DNA from 3 places in the Hydrogenophaga pseudoflava genome. Region 2 is predicted to be linked to each of the others. Evidence: predicted binding sites of a transcription regulator. Region 2 holds the regulator's gene; each other region holds the start of a gene.
What was found. The regulator sigma-54, encoded in region 2, starts transcription at its own class of promoters, with help from an activator protein. The targets are predictions, from matches to a motif close to TGGCANGNAANCTGCTTT.
Positions count from the first base shown of each region.

Region 1: the regulator sigma-54 is predicted to act here: its motif matches at 3,652-3,669, upstream of HPF_RS24110 (pilin).
Region 3: the regulator sigma-54 is predicted to act here: its motif matches at 4,101-4,118, upstream of glnA (type I glutamate--ammonia ligase).

Region 1 is NZ_CP037867.1:4,771,787-4,777,844, reverse strand. It holds gene HPF_RS22935 (CHASE2 domain-containing protein) at 1-1,829, shown strand, start outside; gene HPF_RS22930 (MBL fold metallo-hydrolase) at 1,865-2,668, shown strand; gene HPF_RS22925 (pilin) at 2,855-3,406, shown strand; gene HPF_RS24110 (pilin) at 3,707-4,252, shown strand; gene tfpZ (TfpX/TfpZ family type IV pilin accessory protein) at 4,350-5,120, shown strand; gene moaC (cyclic pyranopterin monophosphate synthase MoaC) at 5,147-5,647, opposite strand; gene HPF_RS22905 (M48 family metalloprotease) at 5,709-6,058, shown strand, end outside.
Region 2 is NZ_CP037867.1:4,531,738-4,537,795, reverse strand. It holds gene argS (arginine--tRNA ligase) at 1-1,000, shown strand, start outside; gene HPF_RS21835 (SPOR domain-containing protein) at 1,015-1,683, shown strand; gene HPF_RS21830 (thiol:disulfide interchange protein DsbA/DsbL) at 1,754-2,392, shown strand; gene lptA (lipopolysaccharide transport periplasmic protein LptA) at 2,570-3,169, shown strand; gene lptB (LPS export ABC transporter ATP-binding protein) at 3,205-3,954, shown strand; gene rpoN (RNA polymerase factor sigma-54) at 3,967-5,586, shown strand; gene HPF_RS21810 (THUMP domain-containing class I SAM-dependent RNA methyltransferase) at 5,583-6,058, shown strand, end outside.
Region 3 is NZ_CP037867.1:3,589,782-3,595,839, reverse strand. It holds gene HPF_RS17285 (16S rRNA pseudouridine(516) synthase) at 1-344, shown strand, start outside; gene HPF_RS17280 (DUF2726 domain-containing protein) at 367-1,098, opposite strand; gene HPF_RS17275 (alpha/beta fold hydrolase) at 1,323-2,138, opposite strand; gene HPF_RS17270 (EI24 domain-containing protein) at 2,194-3,084, shown strand; gene HPF_RS17265 (competence/damage-inducible protein A) at 3,090-3,920, shown strand; gene glnA (type I glutamate--ammonia ligase) at 4,169-5,584, shown strand; gene HPF_RS17255 (hypothetical protein) at 5,777-6,058, shown strand, end outside.

The DNA of each region.
Region 1 (6,058 bases), 240 kb from region 2:
ACCACGACCGGCGCCTGGCCGACGCCTTGCGCGGACGGCCGGTGGTGATGGGGTTCTATTTCAGCAACGAATCCGGCGGGCGGACATCCGGGACTTTGCCAGAGCCCGTGCTCAGGCGCGCCGACCTGCAGGGCCGCGCTCTGCAGGCCACGCAGTGGACGGGCTACGGCGCCAACCTGCCGGGTCTGGCGTCTGCTGCGCCACTGGCGGGATTCTTCAATGCCGTGCCCGGTGACGACGGAATGGTGCGCTCCCTCCCCCTGCTGGCCGAGCACGGCGGGGCGTACTACGAATCCTTGTCCCTTGCCATGTTCCGGACGATCACCGGCATGCCGACGGTCGAGCCGCGTTATCCGCCGCAGCCCGCAGTGGGTGATCGCTACGACTGGCCCCGCAGCATCGCTCTGCGCAAGAACGGCGGAACGCTGGAGATCCCGGTGGACGAACGAGTGGCGGTGCTGGTGCCTTTCCGCGGACCCGGTGGCCCGCAGGGCGGCTCGTTCCGCTATGTCTCGGCGTCTGATGTGCTGGCCAATCGGGTGGCGCCTGACTTGCTGAAGGGCCGCATCGTGCTTCTGGGCACCACCGCGCCTGGGCTGCTGGACCTGCGCGCCACCCCGGTGGGCGAGGCCTATCCAGGCGTCGAAACCCATGCCAACGTGCTGACCGCGCTGATGGATGGTCGCCTGGTCGCCCGGCCCGACTACGCCGCCGGCTACGAGCTGGTCGTGCTGTTGCTGGCCGGCATGGTGCTGGCGTTCGGGCTGCCTCTGGTGGGCGCTGCCGGTGCCGTAGGCCTGAGCCTGGCGGTATTCGCCGCCGTGGTGGGGCTCAACACCTGGCTGTACCTGGGCCATGGTCTGGCACTGCCCATGGCCGGCACCCTGGTGATGGCAGGGCTCACCTTCGTGATCAACATGAGCTACGGCTACTTGGTGGAAAGCCGGGCCAAGCGGGAGCTGGTCCAGCTGTTCGGCACCTATGTGCCGCCGGAGCTGGTCGACGAGATGGTCAGGGACCCCGACAGCTACAGCATGGAAGCCAGTACGCGGGAACTGACCGTGCTGTTCTGCGACATGCGCGGCTTCACGGCCATTGCCGAATCCATGACGCCCACCGGGCTGCAGTCGCTGCTCAACACCGTGTTCAGCCGACTCACGCGGGTGATCCGTCACCACCGCGGCACCATCGACAAATACATGGGGGACTGTGTGATGGCCTTCTGGGGTGCTCCTGTCGACACCCGGGGGCATGCGGCGCTGGCCGTGCAGGCGGCGCTGGACATGGCGGCCGAGATAACGACCATCAACCGCGAACGCCAGGCAGCGAATCAGCCTGCCATCGGTGTGGGCATCGGGCTGAATACCGGCGACATGTGCGTGGGTGACATGGGATCGGACGTGCGGCGCAGCTACACCGTGGTCGGCGACGCCGTGAACCTTGGCGCCCGGCTGGAGGGGCTGACCCGTGTGTACGGCGTCGACGTGGTGGCCAGCGGGTCCACGCGCCAGCAGGCGCCGGACTTCGTCTGGCAGGAGCTGGACCGGGTGCGGGTCAAGGGCAAGGCGCAGGTTGTGGAGATCCACACGCCCCTGTGCGCCGGCGATCAGATGACGCCGGAACTTTCGGACGAGTTGAGAGAATGGGAGCAGGCACTGCAGGCCTGGCGCCAGCAGAACTGGGACCGCTGCCTTGCTCATTTGGAGAAGCTGCAGCGGAAGAATGCCAAAAAAGTCCTTTACCGGCTCTACGCCGAACGGGTAGTCTCCATGCGGATCGAGCCGGCACCGCCCGACTGGGACGGCTCCACCGCGTTCGACACCAAATAACCCGCCCGAACGGGCCACCAACTCCTGGAACATTGATGAGGGTACGCGTACTGGGCTGCTCGGGCGCCATATCGCAAGGCTGCCGGACGACCTCTTTCCTGCTCGACGACGATGTGCTGATCGACGCCGGGACAGGGGTGGGCGACCTCAGCCTCGACGAAATGGCCCGGGTCGACCATGTGCTGCTCACCCATTCCCACCTCGACCATGTGGCCAGCCTGCCCCTGATGCTCGATGCCGTCGCCGCGCGGCGGCTGGCGGCGGGCGCCGCGCCGCTGGTGGTACACGCCCTGCCGGGCACCATCTCCGCGCTGCGGGTGCACATCTTCAACAACCTGATCTGGCCCGATTTTTCGACCATCCCCAGCGCAGAGACGCCGCTGATGCGCTTTGTGTCCATCACCGTGGGCGAACTGCTGCGCGTGGGGGGCAAACGCATCGAGGTGCTGCCGGCGGTGCACACCGTCCCGGCCGTGGGCTATGCGGTGGACAGCCCCAGCGGCCACTGGGTGTTCAGCGGCGACACCGAGCGCAACCCGGCGTTCTGGCAGCGCGTCAACCGGATCGATGTGGCCATGCTGATCATCGAGACCGCGTTCAGCGACCGCGAACGCGAACTGGCCCAGCGCAGCCTGCATCTGGCGCCCAGTTCGCTGGCCGACGAACTGGACCAGATCGACCGCGGCCGCCGCTTCCCGATCTACATCACCCACACCAAGCCGGCGGAAACCGGGCTGATCATGGAAGAGATCCGCCGCTTCGACGACGCACCCAACCGCCCGAACGATGTGCGCCACGACATCCGCTGGCTCAGCGCGGGGCAGACCTTCGATCTGTGACAATTTTTGTCCCCCGAGGGTCGGGTGACAAAAATTGTCAGTGACCGCAGGCGACAGAGGACACAAATCGTCACTTGCAGCGGGCGAGGCGTGAAATAGCACTCAAAAAACAGGGCAAATCGGACTGGCACGCTCCATGCGAAGGAGCAACCGTCTCAACCCACAACCCCCTTCAAGGAGTTTTCAATGAAGCGTTCCCTGCAAAAAGGTTTCACCCTGATCGAACTGATGATCGTGGTGGCCATCATCGGTATCCTGGCTGCGGTGGCGCTGCCGGCGTATCAGGACTACACGATCCGCGCCCGCGTGACGGAAGGTCTGTCGGTGGCTGGTGGAGCCAAGACCCTGATTGGTGACAGCGCTGCGACCCTGCCCGAACTGCAGGCAGCTGCTGCAACTTGGAACGCACAAGCTGGTGGCGACGGTGCGAAGAGCAAGTACGTGCAGAGTGTTCAGATCGCTGAAGATACCGGTGAAGTCACGATCGAGTTCGACGAAACCAACATCGGTAGCATCCCTGACGCTTCCACCTTGGTGCTGACCCCGTACATCAACGGCAGTGGCGCTGGTAACGTCGCTGCAGTTGAGCAGCTGGGCGCCAGCTACGCCGCGGGTGTGACCGGTCAGGTGGACTGGGGCTGCGCCTCCGATACGAACCTCGTGGGTACCGCCCGTGGTTTGCCCGCTCTGACCGCAGGTACCCTGCCGGCCAAGTTCGCTCCGAACGATTGCCGCTGATCCGGTAGTGTCTGGACCGCTCAAACCGGTCCACGCCCCAAAAAAAGGAGTGCCTCGTGCACTCCTTTTTTTTGTTTCTGCCAGCCCCATGCGGGAAAGGCGGTGCTCACGTCCCGTGATCAATCCGGGGGCGTGTGGACGGAATTTGACTGCGACGAACAGAAACCGTCAATGACGCTGACACATTTTGTCGCAAACACGGCGGTGCATCTGAAAAACAAATCCAAAAGCATTCAACCTGGACTTGGCACAGGAAATGCCAGTGCTGTGCACGTGGAATCTGCTTCAAGGATGGCTGTCATGACTCGCTCAACCGGACAACAAGGCTTTACCCTGATCGAACTGATGATCGTGGTGGCCATCATCGGCATCTTGGCGGCGGTGGCGCTTCCTGCTTATCAGGATTTCACGGTTCGGGCCCGTGTGACCGAAGGCCTTTCATTGGCCGCGAATGTCAAGAGCCAGGTCGGTGTGGGGTCGGCCACACAGCAGAACCTGACCGCAACAGCCATGACATGGAACGACCAGGCTGGGGGCATGGGTGCTCGCAGCAAATATGTCAATAGTGTGCTGGTCACCAGTGCCCCCGATGCCGCCACCGACGGAGAGATCATCATCACCTTCAGCGGGAATGCCGGACCGATCGATGGTCAGACCTTGGTGCTGACACCGTGGGTGCAGGCGGGAGGCGGGCCGGTGGCGCTCGGGTTGGCATTCGCGGCCAACGTCACGGGCCCGATAGACTGGAGTTGCCAGTCGGCCGACGTTGGCGTGGCCACGGCGCGAGGCATGCTGGGCACAGCGGGCACCCTGCCGGGCAGGTTTGCACCCAGCGAATGTCGTTGATGCCACATGGGTAAGGGCGTTGCCTGATCACCTACAGTTGCCGCACGCCACAGCATGGCCCGAGCCCCTGGGCCAAGGCGCTAGACTTTCGGGCAACATGGATCTCTCGACACAAATCATCGAGCGTTTGAAGGCCTCTGGCCTGCATTTGCTGGTTTCGCTGGTGGTGGCCAGCGCGGTCGCTGCATTGGTCTTTGGTGTCTGGTTCCCAGGTGCCTATCGCGACTTGGCCGGCGGCACCCGCCTGCTGAGTTTGATCGTTACCGTGGATGTGGTCATGGGGCCTTTGTTGACATTGGCGGTCTATGACCGGCGCAAGTCAGCCAACCATTTGCGCAAAGACATCGCCACCATTGCGGGGCTGCAATTGGCCGCTCTTTTTTACGGGCTGTATTCGGTTCAGCTGGCTCGGCCTGTGGCGCTTGTGTTTGAAAACGATCGCTTTCGTGTCATCGCTGCCGCCGAGGTTGTGGAGAAGGAGTTGCCGGACGCGTTGCCAGCCTTTCGGTCGCTGCCCTGGGATGGCCCTCGATTGATTGCGATTCGCAAGACCGAGGCCGGAAAAGAGCGCAACGACGCCTTGACGGCAGCCATTTTTGACGGGGTTGATACCAGCCAGCGGCCTGGCTTCTGGATTCCATACGACGCTGCGGTGCGCGATACGGCTTTGAAGATTGCGCACCCGGTGACTGTTCTGTTGGACCGCTACGCTGGAGACCGCGACCAGCTGCTTGCTGAACTGGGCTTGATGGGGGTCTCCGTCAACGAAGCCCGCTTCTTGCCGGTGCGCGCACGGGTTGATGCCGTAGCCATTCTTGACCAGCAAGGCGAATTGGCCGGCTTCCTGTTGAAGGACGGTTTCTTCTGACGGTCAGGCCGTCTCGGAGGGTCGGGCTACCCCGCCACAAAACGCCCGCTCTTCCCGCCATGCTTCTCCATCAGCCGTACCCCGCTGATGGTCATGCCGCGGTCCACGGCCTTGCACATGTCGTAGATCGTCAGCAGCGCCACGCTGGCGGCGGACAGGGCTTCCATCTCCACGCCGGTCTGGCCGGTGCATTCGGCGGTTGCGCGGCATTGCACGCTGCTTGACGCCTCGTCCACCTCGAACTCCACCGCCACGCGGGTGAGTGCAATCGGGTGGCACAGGGGGATCAGGTCGCTGGTTTTCTTGGCGCCCTGGATGCCCGCGATGCGGGCGATGCCCAGCACGTCGCCCTTCTTGGCGCTGCCGCTGCGGATGAGCGCCAGCGTGGCGGGCAGCATGGTGATGCAGCCTTCCGCGATGGCCACTCGGTGGGTGCTGGCCTTGGCCGACACGTCGACCATGTGGGCCTGGCCCTGGGCGTCGAAGTGGGTGAGCGGGCTGGGCGGCTGGGTGGGTGCGTCGGACATGGTGGCGGTTCTTTGCGCGGTCTTTACAGAAACCTCTGGGGCTTGGCGGCATCATACGGGGATGGTTTTCCACGCCCGCCCCCCGCTGTCGCCGCGTTTCCGCCGCTGGTCCGTCGCCGTGCTCGCTGCCGCGCTGCTGCTACCGCCCTCGGCGGGCACGCGCGCGCAGTCCGGTGTCAACCTGCCCTCGCTGGGCGACGGCGCGGGCATGTCGATCGCGGCCGAGCGACGGCTGGGCGACAGCATCGCGCGCGACATCTACCGCGACCCGGACTATCTGGACGACCCGGTGCTGGTCGACTACCTGCAGACGCTCTGGCAGCCGCTGCTGGGCGCTGCGCGGGCCAGGGGCGACGTGCCGCCCGAGCTGTCGGACCGGCTGGCCTGGCAACTGCTGATCTCGCGCGACAA
Region 2 (6,058 bases):
CAGCGGCGACCCCGAGGCGCTGGACGACATCCGCCTGTTCGCCGTGGCCTACCTGCGCCACGAGCAGGACCTGGACCTCAAGGCCTTCGCGGTGAAGTTCGACAACTACTACTTGGAGTCCAGCCTCTACACCAGTGGCCGTGTGGACGCGGCGGTGCAGAAGCTGCGCGAGGCGGGCAAGACCTACGAGCAGGATGGCGCGCTGTGGCTCAAGTCCACCGACTACGGCGACGACAAGGACCGCGTCATGCGCAAGGGCGACGGGTCCTACACCTACTTCGTGCCCGACGTGGCGTATCACATCGCCAAGTGGGAGCGCGGCTTCACCAAGGTCATCAACATCCAGGGCACCGACCACCACGGCACCATCGCCCGCGTGCGCGCCGGCCTGCAGGCCGCGGGCGTGGGCATCCCCCAGGGCTACCCCGACTACGTGCTGCACACCATGGTGCGCGTGGTGCGCAACGGCGAAGAGGTCAAGATCAGCAAGCGTGCCGGCAGCTATGTGACGCTGCGCGACCTGATCGAGTGGACCAGCAAGGATGCGGTGCGCTTCTTCCTGCTCAGTCGCAAACCCGACACCGAATACACCTTCGACGTCGATCTGGCGGTGCAGAAGAACAACGACAACCCGGTCTACTACGTGCAGTACGCCCACGCGCGCATCTGCTCGGTGCTGGCGGCCTGGGGCGGTGACGTGGACTCGCTCGCCGGCGCCGACCTGTCGCCCCTGCACACGCCGGCCGCGCAGTCGCTGATGCTGCTGCTGGCCAAGTACCCGGCCATGCTGACCGCAGCGGCCGAGGGCTTTGCGCCGCACGACGTGACCTTCTACCTGCGCGAGCTGGCCGCGGCCTACCACAGCTACTACGACGCCGAGCGCATCCTGGTGGACGACGAAGCGGTCAAACGCGCCCGTCTGGCGCTGGTCCGGGCAACGGCACAGGTGTTGCACAATGGCCTGGCCGTGCTGGGCGTGAGCGCCCCGCAGAAGATGTGAACCTCCCACCTCCCATGAACATTTCATTCCCGCAGGCCCGCGCTCAGCGTGGCGGCACCCTGGTTGGCTTTGTGGTCGGCCTGCTCGTCGGCCTGGGCCTGGCGCTCTCGGTGGCCGTGTATGTGACGCGCGTGCCGGTGCCATTCGTGGACCGCGGTGTCACCCGCAAGCCGGCCGACGATGCGGCCGAGGCCGAACGCAACAAGGGCTGGAACCCGAACGCCGGGTTGGTGAACAAGCCGCCGCCGCTGCCGGCTCCAGTCGAAACGACCCCGCCGGCCGCCGGCGACGCGGCACCGAAGGACGCCTCAGCGGCGGAGCCCGACAAGGCGCCGGCCGCCAAAGCCGCTGACGCGGCCACCAAGCCGGACAGCGATCCGCTGGGCGACCTCATGAGGGCCAAGGCCGGAGGGGCGTCGGAGCCCGCGGCTGCGCAGGGGGCCGACCCCTTCTCCTACTTCGTGCAGGCGGGGGCATTCAAGTCTCCCGAAGAGGCGCAGGCGCAGAAAGCACGGCTGGCCATGCTGGGCATGGACGCCACCATCACCGAACGCGAGCAGGCGGGGCGCACCGTGTTCCGTGTCCGCATGGGACCATTTGGCCAGAAGGCCATGGCCGAGGCCACGCGCGAACAGCTGGAGGTGAACGGGGTGGAAGCGGCGCTGGTGCGGGTGCAGCGCTGATTGCACGGTACCGAGGAACTTTTCGCTGTCCCGGGAGCCTGATTCAGGTCATTTCAAGGAGTCCGATTCCATGCATCGTCGAGATTTTTCGCGCAGCCTCCTGGTGGCTGGTGCCGCCACCGCCAGCGGGCTGACCCTGTCGCCGGCCCTGGCCCAGCGCGTGGCCTTCAAGGAAGGCACCGATTTCCAGCGGCTGGCCAAGCCGGCGCCGACCGAGAGCCCGGCGGGGCAGGTCGAGGTGGTCGAGTTCTTCGCGTACAGCTGCATCCACTGCTACAACTTTGAACCGGTCTTTCATGAGTGGATCAAGCGCAAACCGGCCCATGTGACGGTGCGCCGCATGCCGGTGGCCTTCAACCAGAACTTCGTGCCGATGCAGCGCCTGTACTTCACGCTGGAGGCCTTGAACCTGGTGGACACGCTGCACGTCAAGGTGTTCAAGGCGATCCACGAAGAGCGCCAGCCGCTGACGACCGCGCCCGCCATCACCGCCTGGATCGAAAAACAGGGTGTCAACCGCGAGCAGTTTCTGGGCATCTTCAATGGCCAGGCTGCCAAGCTGGCGGAGAAGGCCGTTGGTCTGCAGGACGCCTACCAGGTGGAAGGCACGCCCGCCCTGGGCATCGCCGGCAAGTTCTATGTGGGCGGACAAGGGCCGCGCACCCTGCTGGTGGCGGACTCGCTGATTGCCGAGGCCCGCAAAGGCTGACCGGTTTCTGACCCTCTTCCCTTCGGAGCCCGCCCTGTGCGGGCTTCCTGGTTTCATGGCGGGCACAATGTGCCGGCGCAGCGGCGAAACGCTCTGGGCGCCGCTACAATGAATGCAAGATCTGTGCCCTCAAACGCCATGCACCCACACGCACCAACCCCCCGTTCCATCGCCCGGATGTTGGCCGTCATTGGCCTGATGCTGCCCCTGCTGGCGCAGGCCGAAAAGGCCGACAAGGACAAGCCCATGAACGTGGAGGCCGATGCGCTGCGCTACGAAGAGACACGCCAGACCAGCGTGTTCACAGGCAACGTGGTGATCACCAAGGGCACCATCCTGATGCGCGGTGCCAAGCTGGACGTGCGCCAGGACCCGCAAGGCAATCAGTACGGTCTGCTGCTGGGCACCCCCGAAAAGGCCGGTTTCTTCCGCCAGAAGCGGGAAGGCGTGGACGAATGGATCGAGGGCGAGGGTGATCGCATCGAATACGACAGCAAGGCGCAGACGGTGCTGTTCACCGGTCGCGCGGTGCTGCGCCGCTACCGCGGCACCCTGCTCAACGACCAGAGCGTGGGCAGCGAGATCCTCTACAACAGCCTGACCGAGGTGTTCACGGTCAAGGGTGGGGACACCAGCAAGACCGCCGCCAACCCCACCGGCCGCGTGCGCGCCATGCTCACGCCGATCCCGGAAGAGGAGAAGAACGGCCCCGCCGCCCCGGCGACCGATCCGGCCACGCTGCGTCCCAGCGGCAAGATCACCGAGCCCAAGAAGTGACGGAGACCGTCGCCAGCGCCAGTCCGTCGGGCGACATGCCGTCGCACAGCCGTCTGGAGGTCCGGGGACTCAAGAAGTCCTATGGCAGCCGCAAGGTGGTCAAGGACGTGTCCCTGTCGGTGGACAAGGGCGAGGTGGTGGGACTGCTGGGCCCCAACGGTGCCGGCAAGACCACGTCGTTCTACATGATCGTCGGCCTGCTGCGGGCCGACGGTGGCGAGATCCTGCTGGACGGTCACCGCATCGAGTCCTTGCCCATCCACCGCCGTGCCCGGCTGGGGCTGGGTTACCTGCCGCAGGAAGCCTCGATCTTCCGCAAGCTCACGGTGGCGCAGAACGTGCGCGCGGTGCTGGAGCTGCAGCAGGACGCGAACGGCCAGCCGTTGTCGGCGCGCGAGATCGATGCCCGGCTGGACGAGCTGCTCAAGGAGCTGCGCGTCGACCACCTGCGCGATTCGCCCGCGCCCGCCCTCTCGGGCGGTGAGCGCCGTCGCGTGGAGATCGCCCGCGCGCTGGCCACCCGGCCGCGGTTCATCCTGCTGGACGAGCCCTTCGCCGGCATCGACCCGATCGCGGTGCTGGAGATCCAGCACATCATCAGTTTCCTCAAGTCGCGCGGCATCGGTGTGCTGATCACCGACCACAACGTGCGCGAAACCCTGGGCATCTGCGACCACGCCTACATCATCAGCGACGGTCATGTGCTGGCCAGCGGTACCACCGCCGAGATCATTGAAAACGCCGAGGTGCGCCGCGTCTACCTGGGCGAGAACTTCCGCATGTGACGGAATGAGCCGATGAAGCAAGGTCTGTCGCTGCGGGTGTCGCAGCACCTCGCGCTGACGCCGCAACTGCAGCAGTCGATCCGCCTGTTGCAGCTGTCCACGCTGGAGATGGCTCAGGAAGTCGAGCAGATGCTCGACGAGAACCCGTTCCTGGAACGGGGCGAGGAAGTGGCCGATCGCGAAGATTTCGGCGTGCAGACCGCGGACGCGCCGGTGGTGGCCGGCGAGCAACTGGAAGAAGCGGCGCAGCCGGTGGTCGAGCTGCGCAGCGCCGAGCCGGACACCCGCACCACCCAGGCCGACAGCGCGGACAACAGCAGCGACGACGTGGAGAGCCGGCTGGACGGCGCCGCGCCGGTCGAAGAAAGCTGGGAAGGCGACGGCACCGTCGAGATGGCGCCCGACGACAGCGAATGGGGCGGCGATGCACCCGCGCGCAACAGCGGTTCCGGCGGGGACGACGACGACACCGCCACGGCCGCCGACCTGGCCCGTGTGCCGGTTAGCCTTCAGGACCAGCTGCACGAGCAGGCGCGCTGCCTGCGCCTGTCGGACGAGGACAGCGCGGCGCTGTTTTTCCTGATCGAGTCGCTCAACGACGACGGGTATCTGGAGGACAGCCTGCACGAGCTGGCGCGCGCCTGCTGGCGCCTGACCGCGGGCCGGCCGGCCGACGAAGAGCCGCGCTTCGACGAAGTCGAGGCCATTGAGCAGCGCCTGGGCATGGCCCTGCAGTGGCTGCAGCAGATGGAGCCCACGGGCGTGGGCGCGCGCGACCTGGGCGAGTGCCTGCGGCTGCAGATCATGGAGCTGCGCAACACGCCCGCCGCCCGCGCGGCGCTGGCGATCTGCGAGCAGCCGCTGGAGCTGATGGCCAAGCGCGACATCAAGCGCCTGTGTGCGGCCACCGGGCACGACGACGAGACCGTGCGCGCCGCGCTGGCGCTGATCGCCCGCCTGGAGCCCAAGCCGGGCCGGCGCTTCGTCGACGTCGAGCGCAACGTCGTGGTGCCCGACGTGATCGTCACCCGCGCCGGTCGCGGTTTCAAGGTCTCGCTCAACGCCGAGGTGATGCCGCGCCTGCGCGTGCACGATGTCTATGCCAACGCCCTGCGGGGGCGGCGCGAGGCCGGCGGCGAAGCGGGCCACGCGGCCATGCAGCAGCGGCTGCAGGAAGCGCGCTGGTTCATCAAGAACATCCAGCAGCGCTTCGACACCATCCTGCGCGTGTCCTCGGCCATCGTGGAGCGCCAGCGCAACTTCTTCATGCACGGCGAACTGGCCAAGCGCCCGCTGGTGCTGCGCGAGATCGCCGACGAGCTGGGCTTGCACGAGTCCACCATCAGCCGCGTGACCACGGCCAAGTACATGGCCACGCCGTTCGGCACCTACGAGCTCAAGTACTTTTTCGGCTCCAGCCTGGGAACGGAGACCGGCGGCAATGCGTCGAGCACGGCGGTGCGCGCCCTGCTCAAGCAGTTCATCGCGTCCGAAGAGCCGACCAAGCCGCTGTCCGACAACCAGCTCTCGGACCTGCTCAAGGAGCAGGGCATCGAGTGCGCGCGCCGCACGGTCGCGAAATACCGCGAGGCGCTGCGCATCGCGCCGGCGAACCTGAGAAAAGCGCTTTGAACCAATTGAATCTTTTCCTCCCCTGCGCCGCCGGCGTGGAGGACTACCTCGCCGCCGAAGTCACGCGCATCACGGGCGAGACCGCGGTGCAGAAGTCGCGCGCCGGTGTGGCGCTGCAGGCGTCCTGGCGCGACGCGCTCAAGCTCAACCTGCACTGCCGGCTCGCGCAGCGCGTGCTGGTGCAACTCTGGCACGGCGGCTACCGCAGCGAGAACGACCTGTACGCGGCCGCCAGTGAGGTCGCCTGGGAAATCTGGTTCACGCCGCAGCAGACGATCAAGGTCGAGGTCACGGCGCAGCACAGCCCGCTCAAGAGCCTGAACTTCGCGGCGCTCAAGATCAAGGACGCGGTCTGCGACCGCTTCCGCGACAAGCGCGGCGAGCGCCCCAGCGTCAACACCACCTGGCCCGACGTGCGGCTCTACGCCCACCTGACCACCGACACGGTGAGCCTCTACATCGACACCTCGGG
Region 3 (6,058 bases), 940 kb from region 2:
TGACGTCGCCCAAGCACCATGTGCCCAAGGTGTACCAGGTGCAGGTGAAACATCCGCTCGATGAGCGTCAGACAGTCCGCCTGATGGATGGCGTCGTGCTGGATGACGATCCGAAGCCAGTGCGTGCAGCGGCGTGCCGGGCTCTGGGGCCGAACCACCTGGAGTTGACGCTGACGGAGGGCAAGTACCACCAGGTCAAGCGCATGGTGGCCGCTGTCGGGAACAGGGTGGAGGGGCTTCACAGGTCCCGGATCGGGAGCATTGAACTGACCGATGAGCTGCCAGTCGGACATTGGCGGTGGCTGACGGCCGACGAAGTGGCTGACCTGAGCCGCAAACAATGAGCCCCTTGACGGGGCGACCCGGTCAGAGCAGGTCGCCTTTGCGGCTGTCGAGCGGCATCAGGAACGAATTGTCCTGCCATTGGGAGCCCAGATCACTGACGCGTGAATCACCTGTGGTGCTGCCGGGCCAGGTCGACAGGGGACTGAAGTCACTGTGACGGGTGCTGCGCTGGCGGTTCAGTGCAGAGCGCAGATTGGCCTGTGCAGCGATGATGGCCCGTTCTTCCTGCTCGTGCTCACGCATGCTCTGCGCGGTGGGGGTCTCGCCGAGAAACTCGCTGCGGACTTCGGAAACCGTGGGCAGGCTGGACGAACGAACCACCCAGTAGGGGAGTCCGCATTGCGTGAGAAGGGAGTGTTTGAGCTGGCGCGTGCTCCTCGGGATGCCCGCCCGTCCAGGCACGTCCAGACAGCCGACCACCCGCCCGTCGGACTTGCAGATGGTGAACGTGCAGTAGACGCCCCCAAGCAGCCGGTACCAGTCCATTCCTTGCTGCTTCTCCCGGGGCAGGGTGAAGCGGGTGACCGGCAGCTTGATCATCACGTGGTGATCGTAGAAGGCCCGGGACAGCCAGTGCCACACCTGCAGCTCTTCTGAGTTCGCGATCACCCGGGTATCCAGTGGCCACCGCTTGGGAATCCTGCGCTGGGCCCGGGCTTTGCGACTCTCCCAGAGGCGATACATCCAAGCGCCGGTCACCAGCAGAGCGGGTACCAGCACGGAAAGCAGCCAAGGGTTGTTCCAGGCGATCATGCAAGTTTCAGTGACGGAGTGTGACCAAATGTAGTTGGATGATCGCGCAAACGGGCAGTTTTGTCGCAATTTGACACGTCGTTTGCGTGATTTCCTTGGGGGATTGGAGCCACTCGCCGACCAAAGCCCACGGTCGTGAGCGCGCGTTTCATGCCGGTTTCCGAGCGGCCAACCGGGCATTTTGCCGGCGCTGGAGGTGTGTTGCCATCCCACAAACGGGGGATTCACGGGAGTTCGGACAGAAACTCCCCAATGGCAGCGAGCACCGCGTCGGGTTGGTCCCGATGCGGGCTGTGCCCGCAAGCTTCCAGCACCAGGGTGCGGGCTGCAGCGTTCTTGGGTTGTATGTCCCGTACCTGCTGGAGGGTGCCGTACTCGTCGCTGGCTCCTTGAATAGCCAGCACAGGCGCTTGGATGTTTTGGCATTCGTGGCGAATGTCGAAGCTCAGGAATGTGGGATCTAGCCAGATGTCGTTCCATTGCCAGAAGGCGTTGTCGACATCCCTGTGATGGCGCGCCAGGCGTGACCGCAGGCCCTGTTCCCCGGGTTGCATGTAGGCGGACCTGGCCTGCTCGATGGACCGGATCGAGACATCCTCCACAAACACATGGGGTGCCATGACCACACAGGCTGTCACCGGATGCCGGCTGGCGTGCAGCAGCGCGATGGTGGCGCCGTCGGAGTGGCCCACAAGCACGGGCGCGTCGATGCCCAGTGCCTCCAGCAAGGCCGGCAGCACATCCAGGGCCTCTCGGTGCATGTAGTCGGGTTCGTGCCGTCCGGTGTGCCAGAACTCTCCGGCATGGGGCGCCCCGCGCACGTCGGGCACGGGGTCCGAGCACCCATAGCCTCTCCGGGAGTACACCCAGCCGGCCCGTCCGGTGGCGTTGCACAGTTCCATCGTCCAGTCGCGGCCTCGTTGGGTCCACATGGACACGCTGCCCAGCCCCTCGTGCAGGAACACCAACGGCGAGCGGCCGGTCGGGCCTGGGATGTGTCGAACTTCCAGGCGGGTGCCGTGGATGATGACGCTGTCCATCGTGTCTCCGCTTCGCGTGCCGCCTGGCTGGCGGGAAAACCGGTATTCTCGTTGCATGACTCAGCTGTTTGATGCGTTCTGGCGGGCGGTGGTGTACTGCATGCACCCGCGGGTGATCGGTTTGTCGTTCCTGCCCCTGGTGCTGATGGTCGCACTGTCTTTTGGGCTGGGCTATTTCTTCTGGGACACGTCTGTCGATGCCGTCACGCAGTGGCTGCAGACCTATGAACTGGTTCAGGGCTTTCTGGGCTGGCTGGATCGCGTCGGCCTAGGCTCCATGCGGACGGTGTTTGCACCGCTGGTGGTCCTGGTTCTGGCGACGCCGGTGATCGTGTTGCTGTGCCTGCTGCTGGTCGCCGTGTTCATGACTCCGTCCATGGTTGAACTGGTTGCGCAAAGGCGCTTTCCTTTGCTCGAACGCAGGCGTGGTGGCTCTTTCGTTCTCGGTCTGTTGTGGTCGCTGGGGTCCACGTTCGTGGCCCTGGTGGTACTGGTTCTTTCCATGCCCCTGTGGCTGGTTCCTCCGCTGGTGCTCATCCTTCCGCCGCTGATCTGGGGCTGGCTGACCTACCGCGTGTTTGCCTATGACGCACTGGCGCAGCATGCCAGCAGTGCCGAGCGCAAGACCATCCTGCGTGAACACCGTGGCAGCCTTCTGGTCATGGGCATCCTCAGCGGGTATCTGGGCGCGGCACCCAGCCTGCTCTGGGCATCGGGTGCCATGTTCGTGGCGCTGGCGCCCTTGCTGGTGCCGGTGGCCATCTGGATCTACACCCTGGTATTTGCGTTTGCGTCTCTGTGGTTCGCACATTTCACGCTGGCGGCGCTGCAGCGGATGCGCGCGGCGCAGGTGGTGGAGGTCCTGGATCCTGAGCCAGGAGGCCAACCAGCCATGCCGCTGGAGACCCTGCAGCCCACCACCGTTCTTCCGCCGCCTGGCGCCTGACCTCCATGAACACCAGCAAAGAGAACCCACCGGCGTTTGGTCTGATCATCATTGGCGATGAGATCCTGTCGGGCAAACGCGCCGACAAGCACTTGCCGAAGGTGGTCGAACTGCTGGCGGGAAGAGGCCTTTCGCTGGCGTGGGCTCGGTTCATCGGTGATGACCGCGAGCGCATCACCGACGCACTGCGGGAGGCGTTCGCCAGCGGTGATGTCGTGTTCAGCTGTGGTGGCATCGGGGCCACGCCCGACGACCACACGCGCCAGTGCGCGGCTGCGGCACTGCAGGTGGACCTGGCGCTCCACCCCGAGGCCCGCGACCTCATTGAGCAGCGTATGAGGGACGTGGCCGCCGAGAAGGGTGAGGTTCACGACCCCGAGAGGCCCGACAACATGCAACGGCTGAACATGGGGGTGTTCCCGGTCGGCGCGCGGATCATTCCCAACCCGTACAACAAGATTCCCGGGTTCAGCTGCGATGGGCCTGGTGGTGGTTCCGTGCATTTTGTCCCGGGGTTTCCCGTGATGGCCTGGCCGATGATCGAAGCGCTGCTGGATGGGGCGTACCGCCATCTGCACCGGCAAGACGCGTGGCAGGAGCGCTCGGTGGTGGTCATGGGGGCCATGGAGGCTACCTTGACCCCTCTCATGGAAACCATTGAGCGCGAGCACCCGGTGAAGGTGTTCAGCCTTCCCAGCGTGGACCACCCGGACTACGGGCGGCACATCGAACTGGGCGTCAAGGGTGCCCCAGACGCCGTGGCCCCGGCGTTTGCGTCGCTGCTTGACGGGCTTGAGCGGTTTGGTGCGGAGTTGGGACCCGAATTGGTGCGATAGTTGCTTGCACCAATATTGTGCATTCTGCTGGAATGCACCAGAACAATGCGCTGCATGCCGGGTTTACAGCGGTCACGCCGGGCATCCAGGCTTTGCAGCCCGCCGGCGCAGGGCGCTGCGCCATAATCTGCGCCGCCTTGGGGCCTGGCGCATCGTTGATTGAACCCGACGGCACAACTTTGGCACAGAAACTGCTTCATGCCCTTGTCAAATTCAGTTTTCCACTCACACAGCAACAGGAGTATTTGATGGCCAAGACCGTCGCAGACGTGATGCAAATGGTGAAGGACAACGAAGTCAAGTTCGTTGATTTCCGCTTCACCGACACCCGTGGTGCGCAGCAGCACACCACCGTGCCCGTGTCTCACTTCGATGAAGACAAGTTCGTTTCCGGCCATGCATTCGATGGCTCGTCCATCGCAGGCTGGAAGGGCATCGAAGCTTCCGACATGCAACTGATCCCCGATCCGAACACGGCCAACATCGACCCGTTTTACGAAGAGACGACGCTGATCCTCACCTGCGACGTCATCGAGCCTGCCGACGGCAAGGCCTACGACCGCGATCCCCGCTCCATCGCCAAGCGCGCCGAGGCTTACCTCAAGTCCTCGGGCCTGGGCGACACCGCCTTCTTCGGACCGGAACCCGAATTTTTCCTGTTCGACGGCGTGCGCTGGAGCACGGCCCCGGGCCACACCTTCTACGAAATCGAAGAGTACGAAGCCCCCTGGAACAAGGGTGCCAAGCTCGAAGGCGGCAACCGTGGCCACCGTCCGACGGTCAAGGGCGGTTACTTCCCCGTGCCCCCGGTCGACAGCACGCAGGACATGCGCGCCGAGATGGCACTGATCCTCGAATCGCTGGGCATCCCGGTCGAGGTGTTCCACCACGAAGTGGCGGGCGCGGGCCAGAACGAGATCGGCACCAAGTTCAGCACGCTGGTGCAGCGCGCCGACTGGACAGTCCTGCAGAAGTATGTTGTGCACAACGTGGCCAATGCCTACGGCAAGACGGCCACCTTCATGCCCAAGCCCTACGCCGGTGACAACGGTTCCGGCATGCACGTGCACCAGTCGGTCTGGAAGGACGGCAAGAACCTGTTCGCTGGCGACGGTTACGCCGGCCTGAGCGAGTTCGCGCTGTATTACATCGGCGGCATCATCAAGCACGCCCGCGCCCTGAACGCCATCACCAACCCCGGTACGAACTCGTACAAGCGGCTGGTGCCGCACTTCGAAGCCCCGGTGAAGCTGGCCTACTCGGCCAAGAACCGTTCGGCCTCCATCCGCATCCCGTACGTCGCCAACCCGAAGGGCCGCCGCGTGGAAGCCCGCTTCCCCGATCCCCTGATGAACCCCTACCTGGGCTTCTCGGCGCTGCTGATGGCCGGTCTGGATGGCGTGGAAAACAAGATCCACCCGGGCGAGGCAGCGACCAAGGACCTTTACCACCTGCCGCCGGAAGAGGACAAGCTGGTCCCGACCGTGTGCCACAGCCTGGACATGGCGCTGGACTACCTGGACAAGGACCGCGCGTTCCTGACCAAGGGTGGCGTGTTCACCGACTCCATGCTGGACGCCTACATCGAACTGAAGATGGGCGAAGTCAACCGCAGCCGTATCGAAGTGTCGCCGGTGGAGTTCGACATGTACTACAGCCTGTGATGGCGGGCCCGGGATCACCCGGGCCTCGCTTCGCAGATGAAAAGGACGGCTCGGCCGTCCTTTTTTTTTGGGCCGTTCGGACGGGCGCGCGGGCGCCCTGTCATGGCGGATACCATGCGACCTGTTTTTGGGTCATACTGAAAATTGATTCTCAATGCGCCCACAGCGCCTGGAGCCCACGTGTTGTCGAAGCTGAACGTTGCCGCAAGAACCCATCGCGTCCTGATCCTTTCCGTTGCCGTGGCGTGGTGCCTGCCGTCTTTGGCGCAAGAGCGCATCTATCGCTGTGGCAATGAATACACCAACAACGCCACGGTGGCGAAGGCCCAGGGCTGCAAGCTGATGGAGGGCGGCAACATCACCGTCATTCAAGGCCCGGCGCCGCAGGCGGCTCCGCGGTCTGCCAGTTCGTCGACAGCGCCCCGCAGCGCACCTCGCAACGACTCTGCTGAGCAGCGTGCACGCGACAGCGAT